Regions from separate parts of the Clostridium omnivorum genome, predicted to be linked through region 1. Evidence: riboswitches for the same ligand, from Rfam matches in the RefSeq annotation. Region 1 holds a riboswitch; each other region holds the start of a gene.
What was found. A riboswitch is a leader RNA that binds a small molecule or an ion and turns the genes downstream of it on or off. The one in region 1 is predicted to bind cobalamin.

Region 1 (7,580 bases):
GACTAAAAAGCCTATAAAAGGACTTAATCCTCTTTCATTAGTTTGTACTTATGTTTCAGTTTTAATTGCATTTGCTCTTATTATCTGGTTCATTATTCCTCAGCTAGGAAGCAGCGTTAATTTATTAATTCAAAATATACCTTCTTATCTGGCATCACTTGAAACTTTGGTAAACAAACTTATGACTGATTTAAACCTAACCAGCCTTCTTGGAGCCCAAACTAATAACACCTGGACCGATATTTTACAAAAATCAGCTACTATGCTTAGTTCCATTTTACAAGGTGTTTTAAATTATGTTCTTGGACTAACAAGCAGTATATACAACTGGCTTATCGGCATAATTTTTTCTATCTACATGCTCATTGGAAAAGAAACTCTACTCCGCCAATTAAAAAGAGTTATGAATGCATTTCTTCCAAAGAAATGGGTAGATATTATAATGGATGTATCCGGACGTACTAACTATATCTTCAATGGGTTTATAAGAGGCAGCTTGAACGATTCTATTGTAGTTGGCATTCTATGCTTCCTTGGTATGAATATATTAGGAATACCTTATGCAATGCTTGTAAGTGTAATTCAAACTCTTACTAATTTAATTCCAGTTTTTGGGCCAATCATTGGTGCTGTACCAAGTACATTTATTATTTTAATGATAAACCCTGTTAAAGCGCTTGTTTTTGTTATTTTTATCATTGTGCTCCAGCAAATCGACGGTAATATCATTCAGCCACGTATAGTTGGAAATACCATTGGGCTGCCAGGAATCTGGGTATTATTAGCAATAGTAGTTGGAAGTGGCCTCTTTGGTATTGTTGGATTAATAATTGGTGTTCCAGTGGTTGCCGTTATATATGGAATACTTAGGGAGTCAGTAGATAAGCATTTAGAGAAGAAAGAAGAATAAAAATGAGAAATCCATGGATTATCCATGGATTTCTCATTTTTACTATATGTTATCTTGAACCACTTCTTTATATACTTTTGTTCCTGCATAGATTTCATCTTTAAATGGGTTTAGCTTGTTCTTGAAGATTTTATTAAACTGGTAAACAGCTAATGAAAGATTAGCTAGTAATGATATTAAGCTTACTACAAAAAATGCAGTTGCATTATGCGTAGTAGGTATAGGTGCTATACGGTCTGCAAAAGATGGTACAGTCATAACAAACATAATCCATAATCCAAGTGTTTGTGCTCGATGCTGCAACCATGCTCCTTTTTTTATAAAAAAGGTAGGTATAGTGCAGGAGAGTAGCAATGCTAAACCACAATAGAAGGAATGGTCTGCAATACAATTGTAGGTATATGCAAAATTCCATAAGTCATAAGCTATTATCCAAGCCCAGATCATATCTGGCCAAATCATATCCTTTGTTCTGTCTTTAGAAATAAAAATTCCAAGCCAACCACATATAGTTATGATATTTAATAGTCCAGCTAAGCCATTCATGATATTCCATGGTCCTGACATTAACCAAAGATTGTCCACTCTAGCCCCGTTCCAAGCACCAAAGGAAAAGCACTGGAAGTCACGAATAGCTGCTTCAAAAATATTAAGTGCCAATATAAGTGGTGGAAAACATAATGCCCACTTTTTCTTTGATAATGATGGAATATAACGAAGAGCCATGAATCCCAAACAGCCTGCCAAAGCAGAGTATGTTTTAACCCAGTTAAACCAAGTTCCTGTACCATATTCATTTCCTGGTGCTGCTGTTGTTGGCCAAACAAAAATAGTTAATATTAAAGGTACAATAAAAAATAATATAATTCCTCCCCATTTTGTTGAACGGCCGAATTCATTGAAAGCCATTAAAGCAAAAAGGACAAAAAGCCAAATTCCCCAGTCAATTAAACTTGTTGCTTGGTATAAAATCCCCATGATATAAGCCCCCTATTTAAATATTATTTACTATATCTCTAATATTCCTCACAGTAACAAAGTATTAAATTTGTGAGTATTAGAGATTAATGTAATTTTTTGTATATACAAATGATTATATTATACGCGATTTATAGTGTCAAACTTTTACAGCTGCTTTAGTTATAATTACTTTATTTGATGATAATACAAAATAATTCTTTTCATGCTTGTCTATGCATATTATAGTAGTATGAAACGTTACTAAACATAGCAAACTCAATTTAATTTATTATGTTTTAATCATTTATGTAATATTTTGTTGTTTTAAGATAAATATAAGGAGGCAATTATAATGAAAAGATTATTTAAACTTACTTCTTTATTTTTAGTTACAGCATCATTCTCCATGTTCCTAGGATGTACAAAACAACAAGCTAAACCTGAAACTTTAAGCATATCAGCTGCAGCCAGTTTAAAGGAATCTCTTGATGAAGTTAAGAAAATATATACTGATGAAAACACAAATGTTAAGCTAACAATTAACTATGGCTCTTCAGGCACACTTCAGCAGCAAATTGAGCAAGGAGCCGATGTTGATATATTTATATCTGCAGCTACAAAACAGATGGATGTACTTCAAAGCAAAGATTTAATAAATAAAGAATCAAAAATTAACCTTTTGCTAAATGATATAGTTTTAGTAGTTCCAAAAGATAATGCCACAATAAAATGCTTTGATGATTTAACAACTGATAAAGCAAAAAAAATAGCACTTGGTGAACCTAAGAGTGTACCAGCTGGGCAATATGCAGAACAAGTTTTTACTAAATTAGGCGTGGTAGATAAAATAAAGGCTAAAGCTGTATATGGCAAGGATGTAAAGGAAGTGCTAACTTGGGTAGAGACAGGAAATGCAGATGCAGGCATAGTATATTCTACTGATGCTAAGGTATCTACTAAGATACAAGTTGTTGCAACTGCACCTGCTGATTCCCATGATCCAGTAGTTTATCCAACCGCAGTAATAAAATCTAGCAAAAATAATGGCGCTGCTAATAAATTCATGAAGTTTTTGACTTCGGATAAAGCTAAGTCTGTCTTTGAAAAATGTGGCTTCAAGACAGGTATAAAATAAACGTTAGGAGTGAAATATCTTGAATTTCGATTTCTCACCTTTATGGATTTCCTCTAAAACTGCAGTTGCTTCAACTTTAATCACTTTTTTTATAGGTATTTTAGCTGCATGGTTCATGAGAAATAAGAAAGGTAAATTCAAGGTGTTTTTTGATGCTCTATTTACACTACCAATGGTGCTTCCACCAACTGTGCTGGGTTTTTTTCTTTTACTTTTATTTGGAAAAAACGGTGCTATTGGAAGTATTTTATTTTCTCTAGGTATAAAGCTTATATTTTCATGGCCTGCCACAGTAATTGCAGCAACTGTAGTTGCCTTTCCATTGATGTATAAAGCCACCTCGGGAGCCTTTGAACTTATTGATGAAAATATATTGAACGCTGCAAGAACTCTAGGGGTATCTGAATTTAGGATATTTTGGACTATCGCTGTTCCTCTTGGGTGGCCAGGAATAGCTGCAGGAACTGTATTAGCTTTTGCAAGAGCACTTGGAGAGTTCGGTGCTACACTAATGCTGGCAGGAAATATTCCAGGCAAAACTCAGACTATTCCAATAGCAATATTCTTTGCTGTGGAAGGTGGAGATATGACATCCGCATTTTGTTGGGTTTTCATCATTTTCATTATATCTTTAGTGGTTATAACACTTTCAAATTATTGGGCAAATAGTGGATCGAGAAAAGTAAATCTAGTAAATAAAAGATAAAAGAGCGTGTAAAAAATGGAGTCATATAAATATGACTCCATTGTGCTTTTAAATCAAGTCTCCCCTGCCACTTTGCCAGTATCAGTTATATCATAACCGCCAATCCCTTGAAGCTCCGTCTTAAATTCATCTGAATTTATAACATTAAGAACAGCTTGATAATTAGGCTTATTACAATCTTCTTTTTTTATTATTAGTTCGTAACTTTCCTGTTGAATAGGTATAAACTCAATGTTCTTTACCTGTAGTCCACTTTTTTCGTTTCCAATACCTACATCTGCCTCACCTCGAGCTACTGCACTAGCTATAGCTAAATGTGAAGCACATTCACTTTTATATCCATTTATCTTTGAAGGACTTATACCAAGCTTTCTCAAATGTTCATCTAGCAGCACTCTAGTACCGCTGCCCTTCTCCCTATTAATAATAGTAATGTCAGAACGGATTAAATCCTCCCAGCATTTGATTTTTTTTGGATTCCCTTTTGCTACATAAAAACCCTGCATTCTTTTAGCTAAGTGAATAATTACAGCTTGGACCCCCGGCAGCATTCTTTTTACATAAGGAATATTGTACTGACCAGTATCTCCATCCCATAGATGTGCAGTGGCTGCACTTACTTTACCTTGATATAGTTCATAAAGACCATTATAGCTACCTTCATAAGATTTAAAGGCATGAAAGCCTTTGCAATTTAATTCTAAATGTCTTGTCAAAATATCTAGCATTATATCTTGTCCAGAAATAATGAAAGTGCTATTGTCAATTTCATTATTACTTTGAGAAATATAATTTCTCTTAGCTATATTGCTTTTGGTGCTATTCTTGTATTCATCTACATCTACCATATCAATTCTGATCTTTTTGCCTACCTTATAAGCATTAAGTTCCCCTTTTTTTATTAGCTCATAAACGGTATTTTTTGATATTTTCAGTATTTCAGCTACCTCTAGCGGAGTTAATGCATAATCATTCATTATTTTTTAATCTCCTTTAAGTATTCACTTATGTAAAAATATAAGTCTCATATTTAATAATAATTATGTAAAATATCTTTAAGTTATGCTATTTATAATTGATCTAACTTATTTTCTGTTTATTTAAACTAATTGAAATGATATATTTATGTAAAGGGGGAATTTATGATGAAAATAAAAGCATATACTCTAAACTCCTTTGCAAAATCAATTGAAGGAGGAAATCCTGCGGCAGTTGTATTAAATGCTGATGCTCTCTCAGAAAATGATATGAAAAAGATTGCAGGTATCATTGGTTTCAGTGAAACCGCCTTTATTATGAAGTCAAACAAAGCTGATTTCAAGGTGAGATTTTTTACACCTACTGAAGAAGTAGAGCTATGCGGACATGCAACTGTAGGAGTCTTTTCCCTGCTGCTTAGCCTAGGTGAAATAAAGCCTGGTGTGTACACGCAGGAGACTGGAGCAGGTATTTTAAAAGTAGAGGCAAATAAAGACATGTCTATTATAATGAATCAGACAATTCCAAGCTTTTATGAAATAATTTCAAAAAGCGAAATTGCAGATTCATTGAATATTACTACAGCAGGAATACAAGAAGACTTGCCAGTACAAGTTGTATCCACTGGACTTAGGGACATCATTGTTCCTATAAAAAATATAGAAATATTAAAAAGCATAAGACCCGATTTTGATAAAGTATCAGCAGTTAGCAAAAAATATAATTCAACTGGTTATCATTTATTCACTTTTGACACAGTTAATGGCTCAGATGCTCACTGCAGAAATTTTGCTCCGCTTTATGGAATATCCGAAGAATCTGCAACTGGTACATCCAGTGGTGCTCTTGCCAGTTACCTGTTTAAACATGATAAAATCAATTCAAAGGACGAAGAACATATTGTTTTTGAACAAGGTTATACAATGAAAAAACCATCAGAAATAATTGTATTCCTAAAGATTCATGAGAAAAATATTATTGAAGTTAAGGTTGGAGGAAAAGCTTTAAATTTATCTGAAATTGAAATTAAGATATAATTATTTTTTTATTTGCATCTGTAATATGCTTGTCATGGCTAATTAAATATGCTATATTATTAGTGAAATTATACATATTTACTTAAAAAGGTGCCCTTTATGGGAGAATAGGAAATGGGGTGAAAATCCTCAGCGGACCCGCCACTGTATACGGTAGAGTTTTTATTATACCACTGGTTTTCACTGGGAAGGTGAAAAACTTGCTAATCCGTTAGCCAGGAGACCTGCCTTTTATGAGTAGAATTTTTTAGGAAATCTGTAAGAGAATGATGGTAAAGTTCTTGAATACGCAATAAGTGTATTCAAGAACTTTTTTATTTTTATTAAATTAAATTTTTTAAGGAGAGTGATTTTATGAAAAATCAAATTAAAACAAGACAAATAGTTCTACTTGCTCTATTTATAGCAATGAGTGTTGTGGGGGGATACATAAAACTGCCTAATCCTATAACAAGCAGCATAGCCTTTGATTCTCTACCTGCTTATTTAGCAGCTCTATTGCTTGGTGGTATTCCAGGAGCAATAGTAGGCTTTTTAGGTCACATGGCCTCAGCTGGTCTAGGTGGTTTTCCTCTTAGCCTACCTATTCATATTTTAATAGGAATTGAAATGGCAATAATAATGCTCATATTTAACTTCTGTGCTAAAAAAACAAATATTATTATAGCAATTGTTATAGGTATTATATTAAATGGAGTAGTATGTCCTGCAACACTTATTTTAATTCCCGGTATGGGAATGCCCGTTTTTTTAGGTGCGTTGGTGCCTTTAACAGCTGCAAGTGTTCTCAATATAATCCTTGGAGTTTTAGTGCTCAAGCCAATAAAAAGAGCTATTCCTAAAGAAATGGTAGGTATTTTTAAAGGTGGGCTATAAAGGGAGAGATGTTGAAGTTGTTCAAATAGATAGCAATTACTCAATAGTAACCGCCTGTGATTCCTGCGGAGGAATTGGTCTTAAGCAAAATGATGTTGTAAAAGTATCACCCTATATCACAGGAAGGTTTACTGTTAGAGTGGTACTTATGGAGGTGCTTTCAGTTAATGCCATTCCAAAAACTATTAGCATTGCTATTTCAAACGAGCCAAGTCCTACTGGTGATGAAATTATTAATGGAGTTTTAGAAGAGCTCAAAGCTGCTAATCTGGGATCTATACCTATGGCTATAAGTACAGAGAAAAACATAGAAACAAGCCAGACTGCTCTTGGAATTACTGTTGTGGGAATATGTGAAAATGATAAAATTAGAGCTGCTAAATCTAGATCAGGAGATTTTATTTATTGTCTTGGAATTCCCAAGGTGGGAAATGAGATAAATGGATTATATGATAATGAGATAGTTCAGCTTAATTACATTAAGGAACTTATAAAATTAAATGAAATTAATGATATAGTTCCAATTGGTTCTAAAGGAATTTTTGAAGAAATCGAAATGTTATGCAAAAATGTTAATTGTAAATTCATATATGAACCAGAAGGATATGTAGACATATATAAATCTGCAGGTCCATCAACCTGTCTTGTATTTACATGCACTGAGCATATTAATTTATCTTCTTTAACCCAAAATCCTATTAAGCTAGGCAGACTTATGAATTTATAAAAGAACGGCATCAATTTATTTTTGTTAAATTGATGCTGCTTTTTTTATAATAGTTTCTTGGTTTTGAAATTCAGTTTGTTTTGGTATATCAATATTTTCTTCTTTTATAATTTATCTGCATTGTTCAGCTTAAGTTTAATTCCCTTATTTTTATCCTATAATAGTAGTTCAGATTTAAATATGATCACGGCACTTCCTGATACTTTAACTTCTACAGGCTCGTTATCTTCTATTTTTACTTCAACTTCAAT
Region 2 (7,580 bases), 480 kb from region 1:
TGTAATAAAAATAAATTTACCATTTTTATTCTTCGATATAGTTATGGTTTTGTTCCATCCTTAACATACTTCCACGTAATTGTAGCATTGTCTTCTGGAGTAAAATCACTGGAGCCTATAGATGGTTTTTTATCTTTTATATAATAACACCATCCATCAGTACTTGGGTTTAAAGATCTTTCTCTAATTCCATTAATTGATCTAAAATATCCTGATACATAAGAATAATTAATATTAAATTTAGTCAAAGTATCTTTAGTTATATCTGCTACATTTCTTCCTTGAAAATTAACTCTTGTTGAACAAATAACTTTATTATTAACTTCATCCATAACAATAAAGTTTGGGCTTTGATTTGAATTAGTGCCACCATTCGAAGTTTGTGAAGCATTTGTACTTGTAGAACTATTTGTGCTTGCTGCAGTATTTGTATTGCTGCTCTTTGGTGCTACGGTTTTTGATGTACTTTGCTTACTAGTTTCATTAACTTTATCCGAACTATTCTGCTGAGTAGTTTTGCTGGCATCTTTCGTTTCTTCGTTTTTAGCTTCATTATTACTAGCTTTGTCTGTATTTTGTGTATTGGCATTAGCATCTTTTTTAGAATCTTCATTTGTATTTTCTTTTAAATCACCTTGTAATACTGTTGACCCAGTTTTACTTGCTACTTCGTTACTAACTAGCTTTTTTTGCATTTCATTTGCAAAGAATATTGCTGCTACAGATATTAGTAAAACTACAAAAATTAATATACCTTTTTTCTTCAACATACTACCTCCTAAATAATATTACTAAGAAGTTTTAAACTTCAATTATACGTAACTATTTTAAAAATATAAGTGAATAGGGCAATGCCTTAAGCTCTATCTGCTCAGGCAGCCCTATATCCTTAGTTAGTCTTTTTATTTCTAAATAGCACTCCAAAAGCTCCAAATGCTATTAAGATAAATCCAAAAGTTAATTCAATATTAAAATCTACAAAAGTTCCTGTTTGTGGAAGTTCTTTTGAAGAAGAATTTTGTGCTGTATTTGATGCAGTTGTATTTACTGTTGTCTGCTCTGTTCCATATACCTTTAGAGTTGATAAATCCACATTAGTAGAATATAAGTTAAACTTTCCTGACTTTTTAAATTCCTCTAAAGATACTAGTGCTCTAAAAGCCTCTTCAGTGGCAATTTTATTATTTGTACCAGTTAACTCATGTTTATATTGCCCATCAGTTCCTTTAAAAGATAGTAATGCTGAAACTAAATCGCCCTTTTCTTTTTTAAACATGCCATCTTCAGGATTAATTCCTAAGGAAGTTAGTCCTATAATTACAAAGGATATACTCTCACTAGCATTTCCGTATTGGCTTGGAATATAGCCACTTATATTTTGCAAAGCTGATAGTGTTTTTACTACATTATCAACTGTGGCTTTTACATCACTATTAGTTGAATAATAAGGTGCCAGTGCACTTAAGGTTATACCCGTTAAATCTGGATCTATAGTGCTTCCATAATATGTCCATCCTACAACTGGAGTTGTTCCAATGTTGTAGCTTAACTTGCTGCTTAAAATTTGTTTTACTAATGTATCTCTGTTTATCTTATAATTCTTGCCATCAATATTTAAGTAGTTCATTGTTATTAACCCAAAAATTATATCATTGCTGAAAAATTCGCTTTTATCCTTATTGAATAATTCTGCAACTAAATCATGCCCAGCAAAATTATATGGACTATACCCACAGGCAACAAGACCCATAATCAGCTTTTCAACATCAGTATTGTATAAATCTTTTATTCCATTTTCTTTTATATCCTTCATTGAATCTTGAATAAATTGCTCATTTGGCTTAATACCAAGCTTGCTTAAGCTTATAGCACTCCAAGCATCAGAAGTATTTTTTATATAATTTGAAGTTGCAGCTGTTTCAGTATCAATGCTTTTTACAACCTTTGTGTTATCTATTTCTACTACTTTGTTTGCATAAGCAGCATCAGAATAGTTCATGCTTGGTGAATTAACTCCATCAATAGTAAATGTACCTTTATCCATAACAACAGTTGGTATATCATTAGTTCTATACCCACTTATCTTATATGTATGCTGCCCCTTTGAAAGTCCAAAAGGTAAGTTTATTTCACCTTTATTATTAGTTGCCATTGGAAGCAAGTCATCTATAACCACAACAGCATTTGCTATTGGCATATTTGTATTAGTACCTACATAAGTTACAGGATCGTATTTTACATAATCATAGCTAAAAGTAATAGTAATATTTTCATTTTCTTTAACTATATTAGGTGTAAACTTTATATTATTAATATATGGAGTTTCATATGTTCCATAATATAAAACAATATAGTCACCTTCCTGTGGAATATATTGGTCCATACCTACATTTGGTGTTATTATCTTAGTAGAATTTTTTACATAATAGTTCCATCCGCTTGGATACTTGGCAGTTAAATCTCCAATAGTAGTGATATAAGTTGGATATTTAGGATCTGTTTCCATCTTTATATTATTATTTTGAAGAAGTGTCTTCACCATTTCAAAGGCGTTGGAACCCTTAATATCACCAGAAACCATAGTTGATGTTAAGCCTTCTATTCTTAAGTGCGCTGTTGGATTTTCTACAGCTTTAACTCTTAATCCAGCACCCATAAGCTGCATAGCTGTAATTAGAATAACCATTGTAATTGTGAAAATACTATTTAAAAATATTTTCTTTGTTTTCATTATATTTCCCCCTTTAAAAGTAATAATAATTTATATAAAAGTAGCTTTTATTTCAAATATGTAACTTTAAGTCTCTTTTTAAATCTGTCCATTACCTTATAGAAGCTGTCGTAGAATATAATACAAAATATAAAGCTGCTGACTGCATGCATTATATCAAAAGTTAAACCCGTAGCATAAGCTAGTGCAATGGTTTTAATATTAAGTGGTCTTATAAAGCCAATCACATGCCATAAGTTCATTATCCAATCAAACATGAAGCCATATAGAAAGCAAATTACTGAAAATTTTTCAGCAGAAGGCTTTTTTCCTTTTCCTATTAAGCCTGATATTGCTCCAACTAGCCCCCAGGCAAACATCTGCCATGGCGTCCATGGTCCTTGGCCAAGAAAAATATTAGAAATGAATCCTGCAGTACTTCCAATTAAAAAACCTTCATAAGGTCCGAAAACTAACCCTGATAATGCCACTAAAAATGTAGTTGGCTTTATATTGGGAAAAGCTGCAAATGCTGCTCTAGCAACTGCAGCAAAAGTACTAAGGGTTGCAATTACTGCAATTTCTTTTGTACCCATACTACTATTTTCAAAATAAAAATAACTAGCGGCTAGAATAATAATTACAAAGACTGTTATTATAAGAGAAAATTTTTCACTCCCTCCAAGCTTAATTGCCAAAATCATTAAAATCAGTGATGCTAAGAAAGTAAAATAAATATATAATTTTTTCATAATCATTTCCTTTACTGATTCTATAAAATTTGCGATATATCGCTGAGATTAAATAAGTCCGGGTTAATATCCCTAACCAATTTATTTATTGTTGTTGTATAATATATTCCATCTTTAAATATATCGTATTTACTTCCCTTAGAAACTATTTCTCCATTAAACATAAGGCAAAAGCTATTACAGTATTGTGAAGCAAACTCCATATCGTGTGTTACAAGGATTATTGTAGTTCCATTTTTGTTTAAATCCTTTAGAATCGTTCCTAGTAGTTTCTTAACTTCGCTATCCAAGCCTCTTGTTGGTTCATCTAATAATAAAACTTTTGGCCTTAATACTAACATTGCTGCTATAGCAACGCGCTGCTTTTCTCCGCCACTTAAATCCCTAGGATTTCTGTCTTTAAGTTCAGTAATCCCTAATGCATTTAAAGTTTCTTCAATGACAGATAAATCCTTAATCTCATGATTATCCAGTGTAAACTTCAATTCTTCATAAACAGTATCTTTATATAAATAATCATTTGGGTTTTGTGAAACATAGCCAATAGTTTGTGAAACCTGCTTTAGTTTCATTTTTTTAACTTCCTTATCATAGAGTTTTATGCTACCTGAATACTTTAAAAGTCCTGTAATCGCTTTTAGAAGTGTACTTTTTCCAGCGCCATTAGCACCTAATATACCCAAAAACTCTCCTTCTTTAATTTCTAAATCTGTATCCCTTAAAACATTATTTCCTTCATAACCACAGTTAAGATTATTAATATTAATGACGGCTTTATTATTTGAGCTTATGCTCTGCTGTTGGTTAATCTTTATATTTGCAGCCTTAAGCTCCTTTCTTGCCTCTTTAAAGCTCTTAGGCATCCTATCTATGTTTAAATGCTTAAATAATTTTAAATATCCAGGAAGAAATCTTAATAGATACTCATCCTTACTGTTGTACATTTCTTCCTTTGAACCAGCAAAAGAGATTTTACCTTCTTTAATAACTGCTATTTTATCCGCCAAATCAAACCATCTATCAATTCGCTGTTCAATAATAATCAATGTTATTCCAAGCTCTTCATTAATTTTTTTTATTAGTGCAGCTACTTCCTCAGCTGCAGCTGGATCAAGCTGAGAGGTTGGTTCATCTAAAATAATACATTTAGGCATATATGCAACTGCAGAAGTTATTGATACCTTTTGCTTTTGACCCCCAGAAAGGGTATTAATTTTTGTATATGCTAAGTCTAGTATATTTGAAAATTGAAGCGATTCCCAAACTCTTCTCTTTATCTGTTCTTCTGGTACTGAAACATTTTCAAGTCCAAAAGCTATTTCTCTATGTACAGTGTTCATTACTAGTTGTTTTTCAGGATCCTGAAAAACCATAGTTATTTCTTTAGCTCTGTCTTTATGCTCTATTTTATCAACCTCAGTATTATCAAGAGATACTTTGCCAGATATAGTACCACCATAAAAATTTGGAATTGAACCACATAAACACTTAGCAAGTGTTGATTTTCCTGAACCAGAACTACCTAATAACAGTAAAACATCACCTTTTTCAATAGATAAATTAATACTATCTAAAACATTTTTATTGCTTTCAGGATATTTATAACTTAATCCTTCAATATCTATATATGCCATCTTTTACTCCTTGATTTTATTAAAAGCTGTATTGAAATTAAAACTGTAAGTGCAGCTATAAATACTGCTGAAATGCTTAATGCGTTATACATTGACATATTCGTATATACATCATACTTAACTTTTCCAAGAATATCGAAAATCAAATATAATGCTACAAGTAATAGGCTATTGCCAATTAAAAAGTAGTCATTATGAAAAAACTTTTGTCTTTCATATACGCTTCTTTTTGAACTTAAAAAGCCTCTAATATATGCAGCCTCACCTATATCAAAAGATCCATCTAATGAACTTTCCAAAAGTATAGAAAGTATAGGAACATAGCTTTTCACTTTATCTTTTAAACTCTTTCCTTCATAATTTACTCCTCTTAAGCTATAAATTTCTTTAATGCTGTTAATTCTCTGTCTCATTATGGCAAAAAGCTTAAAGGATATCATTAAAATCAATGTAGATTTTGGAACTTTACTTGAAAAATAAGACACAGCTCTATCGGAATTAAGTAAAATTGAAATTATCATAAAAATGTAGATAATAAGCAACAGCTTAAAAGCTAGTATACTTCCATATATCAATGCTTCTAAAGTAAAACTTTTGTTACCAATTGAAAAAAGCTTACTTTTTCCTTCATCTACAAAAATAAAGTTAATTGATACCGTAACAATAAAGAAGGGTATAAAGTAAATAATTCCAAGCTTAAACTTGTCTATGCTTTTCCAAGAATAAAATATAATAAAACAAGTTATTAGAACAGCTCCTAAAATCACTGGATTATTAGTTAAAAATGTTAATATCAGCAGCGAGAAACATATAACAGCAACAGTTAATATATGTAGAGTGTTTTCTTTTTTCATATTTCCTCCGAAAAATAAAAAACCGAACTAGAAAAAGCCCGGCAATAAATTACCTAGCCTTCCCTCCGAAGGTGGATTATACACAAATTGCATAAGATATCCTGACTCACATTTCATCCTCCTGGTAACCTTCCCTGATAAAATCAAGTGGTTATATACCATTTGTCTATGATTACAGTAGCGGGGGCTGTTGTGGATTCAAACCACATTCCCTCATGCAATTTTTATTTCATTTTCAATACTAGCATAACATTATTAACTGCTTTTTTCAATAGTTAACCCTGTATAAAAAATATTAAGTTTATATATGGTTATACTATTAATAAATAAACAAGTAATTTAAACGGAGGTAACTAATATGACTATAACAAGTTTATCTTTATCTTATTATTTTCTAGGAGTATCAATTATTGCCCTAGCCTTTTTATTTTACTTTAAGACTTTAGTAATAAAAACCTCAAAAGAAAATGAAAGCAGAGACAAAATAATTGGTAATATGAAAGATCCAGATGCTTGGAGAAGCAGAAACAATAAAATGTCCTATGTATCTCTATTTTGGACCATTGTCTCACTAGCAGCCTTCATATATCTTAAATTTTTTATGGCTTCAAGGTTAATATCAATAATCTATTTAATTGTATATTTATTTGCAGTAGCTCTATCCTTGATACTTTTTGGCATTGGAAGGAAAAAGGCAACAAGTTAAAGCTCATTTTTTAATATATCTATAAAGCTTTTAACTATCATTGCCGTAAATCCCCATATAATATATTCTTGATACTTATAAAAATACTGCTTTAATTTTCCCTTACTAAACTTATAATTCTTCCCCCCCTGAATATAGTTGTAAGGAAAATCATCTTTTAAATTTGGACCTATTTCTAATTCATATAATAAGGGCTCATTATTTATAAAAAACTCCAAGGGCACTTTAAAAATATGATCAACTTCGTCCCTACTTGGCTCTTCAGGTATCCTTTTAAGCTTAGCTATAAAAGGATACATAATAGAGCCATAGGGACTTATAAAATAATCCATTTCACCAATGTATTCTAAATCCTTTTCTTCAACATTAAGTTCTTCCATTGTTTCCCTAATCGCTGCATCCCTTGCAGCCTCATTTGCTTCTATCCTTCCTCCTGGCAAGCATATATCGCCTGGCTGACTCTTCAGTTGTTTTGATCTGACTTCAAAAACTAAATATTCCTTTCCCTCTTCTTCATATATCAAAATCATCACTGAACTTTTTTTATAATTTCCTATGATTCCTGCTTTTCTGTTCTTAAATATCTTATTTATGTCAATACTCAATAATATCACCTCTAAAATGTTATTGTATCTCCTACATTTATAATATATATTAAATAAAGAACTAATAAAATAATTTTTTTATTGTAAATTTTACCATTTAATAATATACTTTGTATATATGAAAAATATATAATTTGGAGAGATGGTTTTGAAGAAAAAAATAATTGTTTTTTTATTATTAATAATGTGTCTTTTCTGTGAAAATGCAGTTGCCGCCCAAACAGAGCCAAGTATAATAGGCACCTCCGCAATCACTGTTGATGTAGATACTAAAGAGATAATTTATTCAAAAAATATTGATACTAGACTTTACCCCGCA
Region 3 (7,580 bases), 1.2 Mb from region 1:
TTGTGATGGACTTATTATTAAAATTTTTAGCCTATGAAAATATGATACAAAGAAATCCTTTAATTATAATTGCACTTCCAATAGCTTCAAGAGCTTCAATAGTATTATTATCTCTAATTGGAAAACCAGCTAAAAGTACCGGATCTGGAAATTTGTTTATAGGAAATATGAATATCATATATTCTATCATAGCTTTCTTATCCAGTGGAGTATTATGCTTATTACTCATAGGATTTAAAGAAACAGTATTATTATGTGCAACTATTATATTAATTACACTTTTATTTAATAAGTATTGTAATGGTAAAATTGGAGGAATAACTGGAGATATTCTAGGTGCAAATAATGAACTAGTTGAGATTATTTCAATGCTTGTTTTAATTGGGTTTTCATGCTAATAGGTTTTTATAATAAATTGTGATTATATTACATATAATGAATTTAAACTCTAAATCCTCAAGGCATAAAAAATAGGCTATAAGGTTAACTTAATAACAGGATAAAAGAAATTGAATCCTGCTATTAAGTTTTTTTATGCCTAAAATTTTATACTTTATATTTATTTTAGAATTAAATTAGAAAGACTTTTTTACTTAATTCATGAAGCTATAGTAAAAATGTACAAGTTAAAAATTGGAGGTAGAGTTATGAAAAAGATTGTAAGTATAGTAACTACAGCAGCCATATTATGTACTCTAACAGCTGGATGTGCAAATAGAACAACTTCCTACAGGGATGGCGTTAATAAAGGAAGTACAGTAGGACAAAATGGTGTACCAAGTCATAGAGGAACAGCTACAGGAACAGGTGCAACTTATGCAGATGGAGTTTATACTGCAAATGGTGACCAGACAGCTACAGGAATGCAGTCTGCCACAGTATATATTACTAAAGGAAAAATTACAGATATAAACTTAAAATCTGTAGACCCTCAAGGTAGGGATATGGTTTATAATGTTGTACCAAATAATACAACTGGGGGAACTAATATGGGCACTGGAGGTACTGCGGGAGGTACAACCGATGGAACTTCTGGAAGGATTACTGGAGGTAATGTAGGAACAGGTACTGGTGCAGTTACTGGAGGAGCAGCTGGAGCAGCAATAGGAGGAGCTACTGGTGGGCCTGCAGGAGCAGCAGTAGGAGGAGCAACAGGAGCAGCAGTAGGTGGAGCTACAGGTTCAGCCGTTGGAAACTCAACTAGTGGAACTACAACCAATAATACTGGAACAGCAGCAGGCACTGGAACTTCAACTACTCTTGCACAAGCTAGAAAGGACCTAACTAATGCTATGATTCAGAAACAAACTTGGGACGTAAATATAAAAACTAATGTTGACCCAACAATAATAAATAATTGGAAACTAGCTGTTAAAAGAGCAATTGATAAAGCACAAATGCAAAGGTAAAAAATAGAATAATCTTATACAAAAAGGTCTTTATTTTTAATAAAGACCTTTTTGTAAGTTTTTTATTTAACATAAACTATAAAAGGTGGACATAGTATATAGTAAATGTCCATAATAAGAAAGTTGCGGGGGTATAGTATGGAGGCAAAAGGACAAAGATTTTTATATAATATGAATCAACTGATAAAAATATTAGCTGCAGCCGTAATTGTTGTAGTTATAGTATATATATTAAATTCATTTTCATTATTGTATATAAATAAGAGCACATTAAATAATTTTACTACAATTTTTTTTAGCATAATTCTGGAGGGAATTCCTTTTATAATTTTGGGTTCCTTTATTTCATCCCTGATCCAAGTATTTATATCAGAGGAACGATTAGCTAGATTAATTCCAAGAAATAAGCTTATGGGGACCTTTATAGCAGCATTTATGGGTCTTTTATTTCCAGTATGTGAATGTGCAATTGTTCCTATAGTTAAAAGGCTAATAAAAAAGGGACTGCCACTAAATATGGCTGTAACCTTTATGCTTGCTGTACCAATAATTAACCCTATAGTGCTTGCATCAACTTATTATGCATTTTTAGGTAAGCCCTATATGGTTTTTCTTAGGGCTGGATTTGGAGTGGCTTCAGCAATGATTATTGGGTATTTAGTTAGTATATTACAAACAAATAATCCATTGAAAAATAATATTAATCATGATGAACAAGAATGCAGCTGTGGCTATCATAGCCATAGCCATGGTCACCATCATCATCATGAACATTTACATGAGCATGATGATAGCAAATGGTCTGAAATAATTGGACATACTAATTCAGAAGTTTATGATGTAGGCAAGTTGTTTATTATAGGTGCCTTTTTAGCTGCTGCACTGCAAACTTTTATTCCGAGACAGTTAATTTTATCAATAGGCTCAGGAAACCTATCTTCAATAATTGTTATGATGACTCTAGCTTTTGTTTTATCCATTTGTTCTGAAACTGATGCCTTCATAGCAAGAACCTTTTTAAATCAATTTACAGTTGGTTCTATTATTGGTTTTTTAATATTAGGGCCAATGATTGATATAAAGAATACTATAATGCTAAGCGGAAATTTTAAATTAGGATTTGTAGTAAAGCTTATATTTTTAATAATATCTATTTGTTTCTTAGCAGCTGTTGCAGTTGGATTTATACCATCATGGATTTTTGGATATTAACATACTTCCCAGTGTTTCAAGTGAAAGGAGAAAAATTGATTTGAAGAAGACATTAAATATAAATGAAATTGTTTGGTTTATTATTCTTGTATGCTTCTCCTATTATATTGGCTCATTAATTTTTACAGGGAGGATTAGCTTGTTTATACACCCTAAAATGGACGGCTATGTTAAGTTTGCATTTATATTTTTTATTATATTATCTGTTTATCAGCTGGGTAGGATTTTCACCAGTAGAAAAGAAAATAAAATTAAGTACGGATATGTAATTTTTATGGTACCACTAATTTTAGGGATTTACGTAAATCCACAAGGGTTGAATGCAGATGCCGCTGAAAATAAAGGAATATATGTAAATGGACAAAATCATTTTAACCATGAGCATATACACGATTTTGTAAGAATAAATTATTTAGACAAGGATGAAATAATCTTAAATAACAAAAATTTTTTGGATGTTGTTAATGAATTAAATACACACACTGATGAGTATAAAGGTAAAAAGGTTGAATTTGAAGGCTTTATTTTAAAGGAAAAGGACTTAGATAAAAATCAATTCTTAATTGGAAGAATGCTATTAAGCTGCTGTGCAGCAGATGCACAAAGTATAGCTATATTATGTCAGTATGAGAATGTAAAAGATTTTAAGCAGGATCAATGGGTTAAAGTTAATGGAATAGTGGACTCAACTAGGGATAAGAAGGGCGGCAGAATATTTATAATAAAGATAGAGAATATGGAAACAGTAGATAATCCAGTAAATAAATATATATATGAATAAAAACTGCAGTTTTTTATGCAGTTTTTGTTTTGCAATTAATTGATTGAGTATATAATTAGTATTAGTATTTGAATGGTTATTACTAAGAGAAGGCAGGGAGGTTTCAGTGTGGAGAAGAATAGAGTTATTTTAGTAACTGGAGGAAGTAGAAGTGGGAAAAGCAAATATGCTGAAGAAATGCTTAAAAATAGGGATGAAGTATTATATATTGCTACAGCAATAATTACTGATGCGGAAATGGAAAACAGAATCAAAAAACATATTGAAAGAAGAAATGAAAAATGGACAACCTATGAAGGATTTAAGGATTTAGATTTAGTTCTGGAAAGCAATAAAGAAGATACAATTATGCTGGATTGTGTTACCATAATGCTTACAAATTTAATGTTTAGCACAGAACGAGACTTCGATAATATGTCATTAGAAGAAGTGGAGATATTATATAAACAAATAGAAAATCAATTTTATAAATTAATTTCAAAGGCAAAGGAGCTAAATAAGACGCTTATAATGGTGACTAATGAAGTTGGATACGGCTTAGTTCCTGAATATAAAATTAGCAGAATTTTTAGGGATATGGCTGGAAGTATAAATCAATTTATAGCTTCATTATGTGATGAGGTATATTTAGTCGCTTGTGGTCTACCTGTTAAGTTAAAGTAATGGAGTTGACAAGTCATTACAGGTATTGTACACTAGATATGGAAATTGAATACAAACTTAGGTGCCTATAATGGGTGAAAAGGGAATGCGGTTAAAATCCGCAGCAGCCCCCGCTACTGTAAGTGAGGACAAATCTTGAAATACCACTCGATGATTAATTATGAAAAGCATTGAGGAAGGTCGGGATGAGGAAGATTCACAAGCCAGGAGACCTGCCTGAGTACATAGTTACAAAGCTTTCGGTGGGAAAGGTCTTTACATAGATATAACTCCGACTTTAGGTCGGTTTTTTTATTTTATAAAGGTGGTGAACTGAAAAGCTTGCCACTTTTTTTCTTTTTAATAGGCTTAGAATTATAAGGGGGTACTTTCATGGCAAGAATCATGATTCAAGGCACAGCTTCATCTGTAGGAAAAAGTATTTTAGTTACAGCACTATGCAGAATTTTTAAACAGGATGGATTTAAGGTTGTACCGTTTAAATCACAAAATATGTCTTTAAATTCATACATAACGCTGGACGGAAAAGAAATGGGAAGAGCCCAGGTGCTTCAGGCCTATGCAGCTGGATTAGAGCCTGAGGCATATATGAATCCTATACTTTTAAAGCCTACCTCAGATAAAAAGTGCCAGATAATAGTGAATGGCAAGGTGTATGGAAATTCTACAGCAATGGAATATCATAACTTGAAACTAGAATTTAAAAGTATGCTTAAGGAGCATTTTGAAAAACTGGAGAAGAATTTTGATATAGTAGTTATGGAGGGAGCAGGAAGTCCTGCAGAGATAAATTTAAGGGATAGGGATATAGTGAATATGGGCATGGCAGAGCTTGTAGACGCACCAGTCCTTTTAGCAGGGGATATTGATAAGGGAGGAGTTTTTGCCTCTCTAGCTGGAACTATGCTGCTCCTAAACGACGATGAAAAGAAAAGAGTAAAAGGAACTATTATAAATAAGTTTAGAGGGGATGTAGAGATTTTAAATCCTGGACTTGATATGCTGGAAGATATTATACATATTCCTTGTATTGGCGTGGTGCCATATTTTAGGCTTCAGCTTGAGGATGAGGATGGTGCTGTGGAATTTAATAAAAATGTTAATGCACCTATTGATATAGCTGTTATAAAGCTTCCAAGAATATCAAACTTCACTGATTTTGATGCTCTCAAAGCTGAAGAAGATGTATCTGTAAGATTTATTACTTCAGTACAGGAGTTTGGAAAGCCTGATTTATTGGTTATTCCGGGTAGTAAAAATACTATCGGTGATTTAATAGCATTAAGGAATTCAGGCCTTGAAGAATGTATTAAGGAATACAGTAAAAGTGGGAAAATTATAGGAATATGCGGTGGATATCAAATGCTGGGAAAGAGCATTGTGGACCCTTATTTTGCCGAAACAGAACTTGAGAAAATTGAAGGCATGGAACTACTTGATATAAATACGGTTTTTCATAATGATAAGGTTACTACCAGAGTTAGAGCTGAAGGAATAAAAGACTCAAGCTGTGTTTATGGTTATGAAATACATATGGGAGTAAGTAGTTATGGTAAAGAAAGCAGACCTTTATTTAAAATAGTTGAAAAGAATGGTGAAAAAGTATGCTATGAAGATGGTGCGATAAATGAAAAGGGTAATATTATGGGCACTTATATTCATGGAATCTTTGATGGAATTCAGTTTAGAGAAAAGCTGCTAAATTCTATTAGAAGGGAAAAGAAAATTATGGAGAAAAAGTCCATAGCCTATGAAAGCCTGCGTGAAAAGGAGCTAGATAAGCTGGCAGATACGGTAAGAAAAAGCTTAAATATGGAATATATATATAAAATTATGGGCGTTGTGCCTAAAAGCTGGTGATACGTTGATAGATATACTTGCAGCAGTAATAATAGACTTTATAATAGGAGATCCTTCTTGGTTTCCGCATCCAGTAATTTATATTGGTAAACTAATAAGCTGTCTTGAAAAGAGCGGCAGAAAGCTGTGTAAAAAGGAAAGTACTCTTAAGCTTTGGGGAGGATTAATAGTTTTAGTTACTGGCTTTATAAGCTTTATAATTCCGTTCATTATTTTAAGGCTTATCAGTAATTACAAGCTTTTATACCATATTATTAATATATTACTCTTATGGACTGTAATTGCAGCTAAATGTCTGCACAAGGAAGCTATAAAAGTTTATGAAGAGTTAAAAGAAGGTAATTTAGAAGGTGCTAGAATAAAGCTCTCCTATATTGTAGGCAGGGATACAAATGAGTTAAACGCTTACGAAATTATAAGAGCGGATGTGGAGACAGTAGCAGAAAATACCTCAGATGGAGTAATTGCTCCATTAATTTTTGCTATGGTAGGAGGAGCACCACTCGCCATGCTATATAAGGCAATTAATACAATGGATTCAATGCTGGGATATATGAATGAAAAATATAAATATATTGGTTTTTTTCCAGCAAAAGTAGATGATGTTTTTAATTATATACCATCAAGAATTACAGGAATTCTTATTGCTCTTTCAGCACCAATTGTAAATGGTAATATAGTTCATAGCCTGAAGATAATGTGGAGGGACAGGAAAAATCATAAAAGCCCAAATTGTGCCTACCCTGAAGGAGCTGCAGCAGGTGCCATGGGAGTTCAATTAGGTGGGATAAACAGATATTTTGGAGAGCTTGTGTATAAGCCCACTATAGGAAATAAGAATAAAGAACTTGGATATAGACACATTTTAGACACTATAAAGCTAATGTATGCTTCAGAGATTATTTTAATTATTATATATTTAATTGTTTTTATCATAAAGTAGAGCTTGTTAAAGGAGTATGGCAATGATACATGGTGGAGATGTTTATTCAGCAGGATTGCTTAAAGGAAGAGAGTTAATAGATTTTAGTTCAAATATTAATCCGTTAGGAGTTCCAAAATCATTTTTGGATAATATGAATAAAGCTGTAGAGGCTTTAGTGAGGTATCCAGATATAGAATATAGAAAGCTAATTGAAAGCTTAAATTTATATATAAGAGAAACTTATAAGGTTAGTTATTTAACTCAGGATAACTTTGTATTAGGAAATGGAGCATCAGAGGTAATAGATTTATGTATAGGACATAGTAAGAAGGTTCTCATTTTAACTCCATCATTTCTAGAGTATGAGTTAAGTGCTGTTAAAGCTAGGTGTGAAATTCTATATTCCAGTTTAGACGAGAATATGGATTATGATTATGAAGATATAAATAATAAATTGAGGGAGGTTGACAGTTTTATCATTGGGAATCCTAATAATCCTAATGGAGGAATACTGGATAGGGATAAGTTTAAAGAAATACTTAATTATTGTGAGAAAAATAAAAAGATCGTGGTTGTGGATGAAGCCTTTATAGAATTTACAGGGGATAGAGAACACAGTGTTATTAAGGAGATTGAAAAATATAAGTGCTTATTAATCATAAAGGCAATAACAAAATTTTTTGCTATGCCTGGGATACGATTTGGCTACGGTATTAGCAGCAACAAAAGC
Region 4 (7,580 bases), 130 kb from region 1:
AAGATGCTATTCCATCGCAGGCTAGGCTTATTATAATACCTAAAATAGGATCATTTAATCCATTCATTTTCTCAAACCATTGTTTACGATTTTCTAAAACTGGCTGAAGGAGCTCTTGATTTAAGGCAAATGCGGCTATAATTCCACTCATTGTATTGTAATCAATCTTAGCAGTATTAAATTGTTCTCGTATATAGCTTATAAACCAGCTATTAGGAAAATCAGAAATTGTAGTATTCTCTCCTGCCGCAACTTTTGACTCAAATAATGCTAGATTATTCTCAATAAGCCCTTTCATTAGCGCATCCTTGCTGGGAAAATGGTATAGAAGTCCTCCCTTACTAATCCCGGCTTCTTTTGCTACTTCCTCTAAGGTGAAAGAATTTAGGCCTTCTTCCATAATCAATCTATTGGATACCTCAAGAATCTTTTGTTTTACTGGATTAGTCATAATATCAACCTTTCTATATAAAAATTAAATTTACAAATTAATATCTATCATTAAATTAATGGTTATGTTATATTAAATACAATATTACTATACTGGTTGAACGGTACAATAATGTTAACAAATTATATAAAAGCTGTCAATTAAGTTGATTGAAATAAGTAAAAGGCTATATGTAAAATATTATTGCTATATTTAACACTACTTATATAGTATCACTTAGGACCATATTAAATCACTAGTTATTTATAATGGCAATGAAAAATTTAACGCTATGGATGAGGCAAATTAGTTTGGAGGGGTACTAAAATGAAATTTTTTAGGATAATGAACAGTAGAATATTTATTACTTCAACTTTGCTCCTAATACAGCTTATTTGGTTTATTCTTTTTCTAATTAGACTAACAAACTATTATGCTTGGATAAATGCTGCATTTTCAATATTAAGTATTTTGATTGTCTTATATATTATTGGAAATGATGAAAATGCTTCCTATAAGATTGCTTGGATTATTCTAATAATGGTACTGCCTTTGTTCGGAGGCCTTTTTTATCTATTCTTTGGTAACAAAAGGCCCTCTAAAGTAATGCAGCTGCGCCTAAGTAGAGAACATAAAAAATCAATTGATTTGATGAAGAAAGAAAGTAGTATTCTTAAAGAAATAGGTGATTTAGATCAGCGTGTTCAAGGAACTTGCAGATATCTGCAAGAAAAAAGCTTTTATCCGGCTTATAAGAATTTAGAAACTACCTACTATCCTTTAGGAGACATCATGTACAAAGATATGCTTTTAGAATTAGAAAAGGCTAAATATTTTATATTCCTTGAGTATTTTATCATTGAAGAAGGAATCATGTGGAATAGTATACTTGAAATACTCACTAGAAAAGCAACCGAAGGTGTAGATGTGCGAATGATATATGATGATGTAGGGTCTCTTTTCTTGCTTCCAGGTGATTTTGAAAGAAAGATGGAAAAAAGGGGAATTAAATGCATGGCATTTAATAAGTTTAGACCAATTCTTTCTATGGTAATGAATAATCGAGATCATAGAAAGATTTTAGTTATTGATGGAAACATAGCTTTCAATGGAGGTATCAATCTAGCAGATGAATATATTAACGAAAAGAAAAAATATGGTCATTGGAAGGATACAGGTGTAAAAATAAAGGGAGATGCAGTTTGGAGTTTTACATTGATGTTTTTAGAAATGTGGAATACGTTTAGGAAAAGTACGGATATTCTAGAAAACTATAAATCTGATCATAGTTATGAGGAAAGTCTAGAATATGATGGCTATGTGCAGCCATTTTCAGATTCACCTTTTGATGATGAAACAATTGGACAAAACATTTATATAGAATTATTATCACAAGCAAAAAGGTATATTTATATTTTTACTCCTTATCTCATTATTGATAATGAAATGAAATCTGCTCTTTGTATGGCAGCTAAAAGGGGAGTAGATGTTAGAATTGTTACACCAGGTATTCCAGATAAAAAAATTGTTTATAGGCTTACCCGATCCAATTATGCACCTCTTCTAAAGGCTGGAGTTAAAATATATGAGTATTCTCCAGGATTTCTTCATGCTAAAAGTTATGTTTGCGATGATGAATTTGCAGTAGTAGGGACTATCAACATGGATTTTAGAAGTTTATATTTGCACTTTGAATGTGGAACCTTTATGTATAGAACTAAAGCTATAATGGATTTAAAGAAGGACTTTGTAGAAACAATTATAAAAAGTAAGGGGATAAATATAAATGACTGCAGGCATGGATTTTTTGGCACACTATTTGATGCCGTGCTTAGGATGTTTGCTCCACTTTGTTAATTAATTTATAAATACTACAATGCAAAAAAGTAACCAACTAGAAATGACTATAATTTTGAGATAGGTCCGCTTTCATTCTGTATTAAGTAGCAATATTTGTAATCAGAATTTATGTCTATTGAATAATATATAAACATAGTATATAATCAAAGTAGAATTTAATATTTGTTTTAGGTACATTAAGTTTAATAGGGAAAGTGGTGAAAATCCACTACAGCCCCCGCTACTGTATACGGAGACGAATTTCGACCACTGGCTTTTATGCTGGGAAGGTGAAAGGAGGGAGACCCGTGAGTCAGGAGACCTGCCTAAAATCAAAAGCTAATCCTTCGGTGGGAAGGGAAATGGCATAGCATTTTAGACACATGATTAAGCTGATTTTAGCATTTTCAGTATGTGGGAAATTTGTGATTGTTAGACCTCTACCTCAAAAGGGTAGGGGTTTTTTATTTTGTAAAAAATTGTAGAATTTTTCTGCAAGCATGGCAAAAGACCATTATATTAATATCAGAAAAAGGATAAATTAAGTTTTGGAGTTGATAGAATGTTACAGCTTATCGGTATTAAAAGTAATTGCACCGTTGAAATCAGAGAAAAGCTTTCAATAATACCTAAGCATAGTGAAAGAACAATTAATGAGCTTCTAGGATTATGTAAAGAAGTAGTGGTACTAAGTACATGTAATAGAACGGAGATATATTTTGATTGTGAAATAAGCGATGAAGGTGTAGTAGAAGAGATTTTCATTAGATTAGGATGGAATAAAAAATTTATTAACTATATATTTCGAAAAAAAGAGGAAGAAGTAACTAAGCATTTAATGGAGCTTTCCTGTGGCTTTTATTCAAAAATTTTAGGTGAGGATCAAATACTAGGTCAGGTAAAAATAGCTTATGAAGAGTCCTTGAAGCTTAAGGCAGTAAGCAGAGATCTTCAACGTCTTTTTCAACTAGCCATAACTTGTGGAAAGGAATTTAGAGATAAGGCAGAACTTTATAAAATTCCAGTATCTTCCTCATCCATAGTTGTAAAGGAAGCATTAGCTAAAGGTGCAAAGAAGTTTATGGTTTTAGGTTATGGAGAAGTTGGGCAATTAACTTGTAAATATATTTTAGGCATCAATTTTGAAAGTTTGTATATAGTTGTTAGAAATGGAAGCTGCATTGATATTAATGATCATAGGATTAGAGTCATACCTTTTGAACAAAGAAAGTATCATTATAAGGATGTGGACTGTATTATAAGCTGCACATCGGCACCTCATACTGTAGTGTCAAAAAATGATATTCCTGATAAAAAATTAATTATATATGATTTAGCAGTGCCGAGAGACGTTGATAATGAGGTAGCCTCACTAGAACAGGTTGAAGTATATGATATTGATAAAATAAGCCTTATAGATGATGAAAATAAAAAAATAAGAGAACTAAAAATGAGCGAGTTTAAATACATAGTTGATAAATATATTAAGGAGTATAAAGATTGGCAGTGTATAAAGGAAATAACGCCTCAAATTACAAAGATAAAGATTACTGGAGAAAAAATATATAGCAAAAGATACAATACTTTTGTTAATAAAAAACATACTAAGGATAATGAAGTTTTGGCAAGAACTTTATTGAAGAGCACCTCTGATGCATATGTAAATAAAGCTATAGAGGTTTTAAAAGAAGAGTATTTGAAGGGTAGGGGTGAGGAATGCTTGAAAATAATACAGAGGATTTTTTGTCAACCGAGTTAGAGTATACTCATATTTCCTTGCTATCGTGTAAAACTAAAGTTCTCATTATAGGTGGAGGAAGAGCAGGGTATATAAAAGCTATGAGTCTTGCTAGTAAAGGCTGCAAAGTTTTTGTGCTTTCTGAAGAGTTTATATGTGATTTTGATAATTTATTAAATATGTCAAATGTGAGCATAATCAAAGGAAAATATGAATCAAGATTTATTCATGACAAACATTTGGTTGTAATAGCTGTAAATGATAAAAAGGTTAGAGAAAAGATTAAAGAAGATTGTGAAAAACTTTATAAGCTTTATTTAGACTGTACAGATTTTAAAGAAGGACAATTTGTTATGCCAGTACAAAGAAAAACAGAAAATGTTATCTTTAGTTTGAATACTAAGGGTGGAAACCCTAAAGCAGCTATATTTTTAGCGAATGTAATAGATAAAACTCTGAGTGAATATGATGAGTTTATTGAGTACATCTGCACTGTTCGTGAAGAGGCAAAGACTTTAAAATATAAGGATGAAATACTAAATTTTATTGTATCAGAGGATTTTAGATTCTTTTACGATAAGAATAAGCATAAAGAGGTATTAAGAATGTTTTTTAACAATTAATATTATGGAGGTAAATTATTTTGAGTTTAAAAATTGCTACAAGAAAAAGCAAGCTAGCTTTGGTACAAACTGAATCAGTTATTGATATGGTTAAAAATAAGTACGGCTTAGAGTGTGAAAAGCTTCTTGTTCAAACTGATGGGGATATAAGATTAGATATATCACTAGATAAGATAGGTGGTAAAGGTCTCTTTGTTAAGGAAATAGAACTAGCTCTTATGGAAGGAAAGGCAGATGCAGCAGTACACAGTATGAAGGACGTACCTTATGAGTTAAGCAGCATTTTTGAAATTGCTGCTATACCAGTTAGAGAGGACGTAAGAGATGTATTTGTGTCAATTAATGGAATTAGCTTTTTAGATCTTCCTAAGGCAGCTAGAATTGGAACCAGCAGTGTAAGAAGAGAGGCCCAGCTTAAGGCAATGAGGCCAGATATAGAAGTTGTACCTATAAGGGGTAATGTGCCCACTAGAATAGATAAGATGCAGAAAGAGAACCTAGACGGAATAATACTAGCAGCAGCAGGTCTTAAAAGACTTGATATGGAGTGTAAAATAACTAATTACTTTGATCCATATGAGTTTTTGCCTGCAGTAGGGCAGGGAGCTTTAGGAATTGAAATTGTAAGCAGCAGTGAACAAGGTGATATTTTTAGGGGACTAAATTGTCAAGAGATAGAAATGTGTGTAGCTGCTGAAAGAAGCTTTATGAGAAGACTAAACGGAGGCTGCCATATATCAATAGGTGCGTATGCAGTAATAGAAGGTAATCTAATGCGTATAGCAGGCATGTTCCAAGTGGGAGATAGGTTAATAAAGAAGGATATTGAAGGCAATCCAGAAGATTATATTGAGCTGGGTGAAGCCTTGGCAGAAAAAATAATAAGCAGCAGCTAGAGGAAAAGGAGTTACATATGAGTAAGGTTTATCTTATTGGTACAGGGCCAGGAGACGAAGAATTGATGACACTTAAAGCAGTGAGAGTGCTTAAAAAGTGTACAGCAGTAATGTATGACAGGCTGGCTGGAGGAAATGTTTTAAAGTATTTAAAGGATGACTGTAAAGTGTTCTATTGCGGCAAGGAACCAGGCTGTCATTATAAAACTCAGGATGAAATAAATGAGATGCTTGTTTTTCTTGCTAAGAGTGGACATGTTGTTGGAAGGGTAAAGGGTGGAGATCCTTATGTTTTTGGAAGAGGTGGGGAAGAAGCCTTAAGACTACGAGAAGAAAATATAGATTTTGAGGTTATACCTGGTGTTACCTCTGCAATATCTGTATTAAGCTATGCTGGCATTCCAGCTACCCATAGAGGATTATCTCAAAGCTTTCATGTTATAACTGGTATGAGTGCCTCAAAGCTTAAAATAGATTGGAGCAGTATTGCAACAGTAGAAGGAACATTAATGTTTTTAATGGGACTTGAAAATATAGAATTTATAACTAAAAGGCTAATAGAATGTGGTAAAACTGAAAGTACTCCCTGTGGAGTAATTATGAGGGGAACAACTTCTAAGCAGAGAAAAGTAATAGGCACTTTAAAAGATATTGCTGTAAAGAGCAGAGAAGTTGGACTAAAATCTCCCTGCATAATTGTAGTTGGAGAAGTAGTAAACTTAAGTGAGAGCTTAAACTGGTATGAGAAAATGCCTCTATTTGGAATAAATGTATGTGTTACTAGACCAAAGGAGCAAGCTGGTGGAATGGCGGAAAGCTTAAAGGACCTTGGTGCACAGGTTACTGAGATAAATTCAATTAAAATAGAGAACAGTTCTGAAAATCTAAATGATTATATAGAAAAGCTTAGTACCTATGAATATGTAGTGTTTACCAGCGTTAATGCTGTAAATGTATTCTTTGATTATTTAATGGATATTAGTTTTGATATAAGAAAAATTAAGGCATCCTTTGCAGTTATAGGCCATGCTACAGAAAAAGCCTTGAAGGACAGAGGCTTAATAGCAGATATAGAGGCTAAAGAATTTGTTGGAGAAGGACTTCTAGAAAAGCTAAAGACAGTAGTTAAAGCGGGGGACAATATTCTTATTCCATGTTCTAATGGTGCAAGAAGTTATTTGTCAGATGAATTAAGAAATTTAAATTGCATCGTAGATGTGGCACATATTTATAAACCAGTTAAGGGAGAGATAAAAAGCGAAAAAGCCTTTGAGGACGTAGATGTAGTTATATTTACTAGTCCATCTACAGTGAGAAATATGATTGAAATAGTTGGGCTTGAAGGTATAAAAGAAAAACTTTCTTTAGCTATAGGACCTATAACCTATAAGGAATTAAAAAATCATGGAATTGAAGCTTATATAAGTGAAGAACACTGTGAGCAGGGAATAATAAATAAGTTAATTGAGTTAAAGAAAAAAGAAATCTTATAGAATATAAATATGGAGGATTAATTATGTTTGCAAGACACAGAAGATTAAGAGAGAGCAATAATATTAGGGCATTAGTAAGAGAAACTGTATTAAGACCAGAGGATTTTATTTTTCCTATATTTGTAGTAGAAGGTGAAAATATAAAAGAAGAAATATCTTCTCTTCCAGGGAATTATCATTGGTCATTGGATAGACTAAATGAGATTATTAAAGAAGTTGAAGAGCGTGGGATAAAAGGAGTTATACTCTTTGGATTACCTGAGCATAAAGATGAAATAGCTACTTCAGCTTTTGAGGAAAATGGAATTGTTCAAAAAGCTGTGAGAAAAATAAAGGAATTAGTGCCAGAACTATGGGTAATTACAGATGTATGTATGTGTCAATACACCAGTCACGGTCACTGTGGAATTATATGTGATAACAAAGTAGACAATGACAGTACTTTAGAATATATAGCTAAAATAGCATTATCTCACGCTAAAGCTGGAGCAGATATGGTTGCGCCTTCAGATATGATGGACGGAAGGGTAATGGCTATTAGAAATGTATTAGATGAAAATG

Region 2: it holds a riboswitch for cobalamin, as region 1 does, so the genes downstream of both, bsdE14_RS18260 (energy-coupling factor transporter transmembrane component T) here and bsdE14_RS20670 (ECF transporter S component) in region 1, are expected to answer to the same signal.
Region 3: it holds a riboswitch for cobalamin, as region 1 does, so the genes downstream of both, bsdE14_RS15060 (cobyric acid synthase) here and bsdE14_RS20670 (ECF transporter S component) in region 1, are expected to answer to the same signal.
Region 4: it holds a riboswitch for cobalamin, as region 1 does, so the genes downstream of both, hemA (glutamyl-tRNA reductase) here and bsdE14_RS20670 (ECF transporter S component) in region 1, are expected to answer to the same signal.

What each region holds. Positions count from the first base shown of each region.
Region 1 covers NZ_BRXR01000001.1:4,349,091-4,356,670, reverse strand. Annotated here, with positions in the region: gene bsdE14_RS20700 (AI-2E family transporter) at 1-910, shown strand, start outside; gene bsdE14_RS20695 (DUF5692 family protein) at 953-1,888, opposite strand; gene modA (molybdate ABC transporter substrate-binding protein) at 2,223-3,005, shown strand; gene modB (molybdate ABC transporter permease subunit) at 3,025-3,711, shown strand; gene bsdE14_RS20680 (helix-turn-helix transcriptional regulator) at 3,765-4,691, opposite strand; gene bsdE14_RS20675 (PhzF family phenazine biosynthesis protein) at 4,857-5,726, shown strand; cobalamin riboswitch at 5,798-5,973, shown strand; gene bsdE14_RS20670 (ECF transporter S component) at 6,081-6,602, shown strand; gene bsdE14_RS20665 (alpha-ribazole kinase) at 6,592-7,329, shown strand; gene bsdE14_RS20660 (PhzF family isomerase) at 7,485-7,580, opposite strand, start outside.
Region 2 covers NZ_BRXR01000001.1:3,869,472-3,877,051, reverse strand. Annotated here, with positions in the region: gene bsdE14_RS18280 (DUF4430 domain-containing protein) at 42-770, opposite strand; gene bsdE14_RS18275 (DUF4430 domain-containing protein) at 890-2,731, opposite strand; gene bsdE14_RS18270 (ECF transporter S component) at 2,779-3,462, opposite strand; gene bsdE14_RS18265 (ABC transporter ATP-binding protein) at 3,483-5,096, opposite strand; gene bsdE14_RS18260 (energy-coupling factor transporter transmembrane component T) at 5,084-5,950, opposite strand; cobalamin riboswitch at 6,025-6,203, opposite strand; gene bsdE14_RS18255 (hypothetical protein) at 6,309-6,656, shown strand; gene bsdE14_RS18250 (NUDIX hydrolase) at 6,653-7,261, opposite strand; gene bsdE14_RS18245 (D-alanyl-D-alanine carboxypeptidase family protein) at 7,404-7,580, shown strand, end outside.
Region 3 covers NZ_BRXR01000001.1:3,183,489-3,191,068, forward strand. Annotated here, with positions in the region: gene cobS (adenosylcobinamide-GDP ribazoletransferase) at 1-398, shown strand, start outside; gene bsdE14_RS15040 (hypothetical protein) at 648-1,409, shown strand; gene bsdE14_RS15045 (permease) at 1,548-2,621, shown strand; gene bsdE14_RS15050 (TIGR03943 family putative permease subunit) at 2,662-3,402, shown strand; gene cobU (bifunctional adenosylcobinamide kinase/adenosylcobinamide-phosphate guanylyltransferase) at 3,475-4,065, shown strand; cobalamin riboswitch at 4,108-4,299, shown strand; gene bsdE14_RS15060 (cobyric acid synthase) at 4,438-5,925, shown strand; gene cbiB (adenosylcobinamide-phosphate synthase CbiB) at 5,930-6,868, shown strand; gene bsdE14_RS15070 (pyridoxal phosphate-dependent aminotransferase) at 6,891-7,580, shown strand, end outside.
Region 4 covers NZ_BRXR01000001.1:4,219,682-4,227,261, forward strand. Annotated here, with positions in the region: gene bsdE14_RS19995 (TetR/AcrR family transcriptional regulator) at 1-451, opposite strand, end outside; gene cls (cardiolipin synthase) at 758-2,287, shown strand; cobalamin riboswitch at 2,443-2,613, shown strand; gene hemA (glutamyl-tRNA reductase) at 2,832-4,028, shown strand; gene bsdE14_RS20010 (NAD(P)-dependent oxidoreductase) at 3,986-4,630, shown strand; gene hemC (hydroxymethylbilane synthase) at 4,651-5,526, shown strand; gene cobA (uroporphyrinogen-III C-methyltransferase) at 5,544-7,019, shown strand; gene hemB (porphobilinogen synthase) at 7,043-7,580, shown strand, end outside.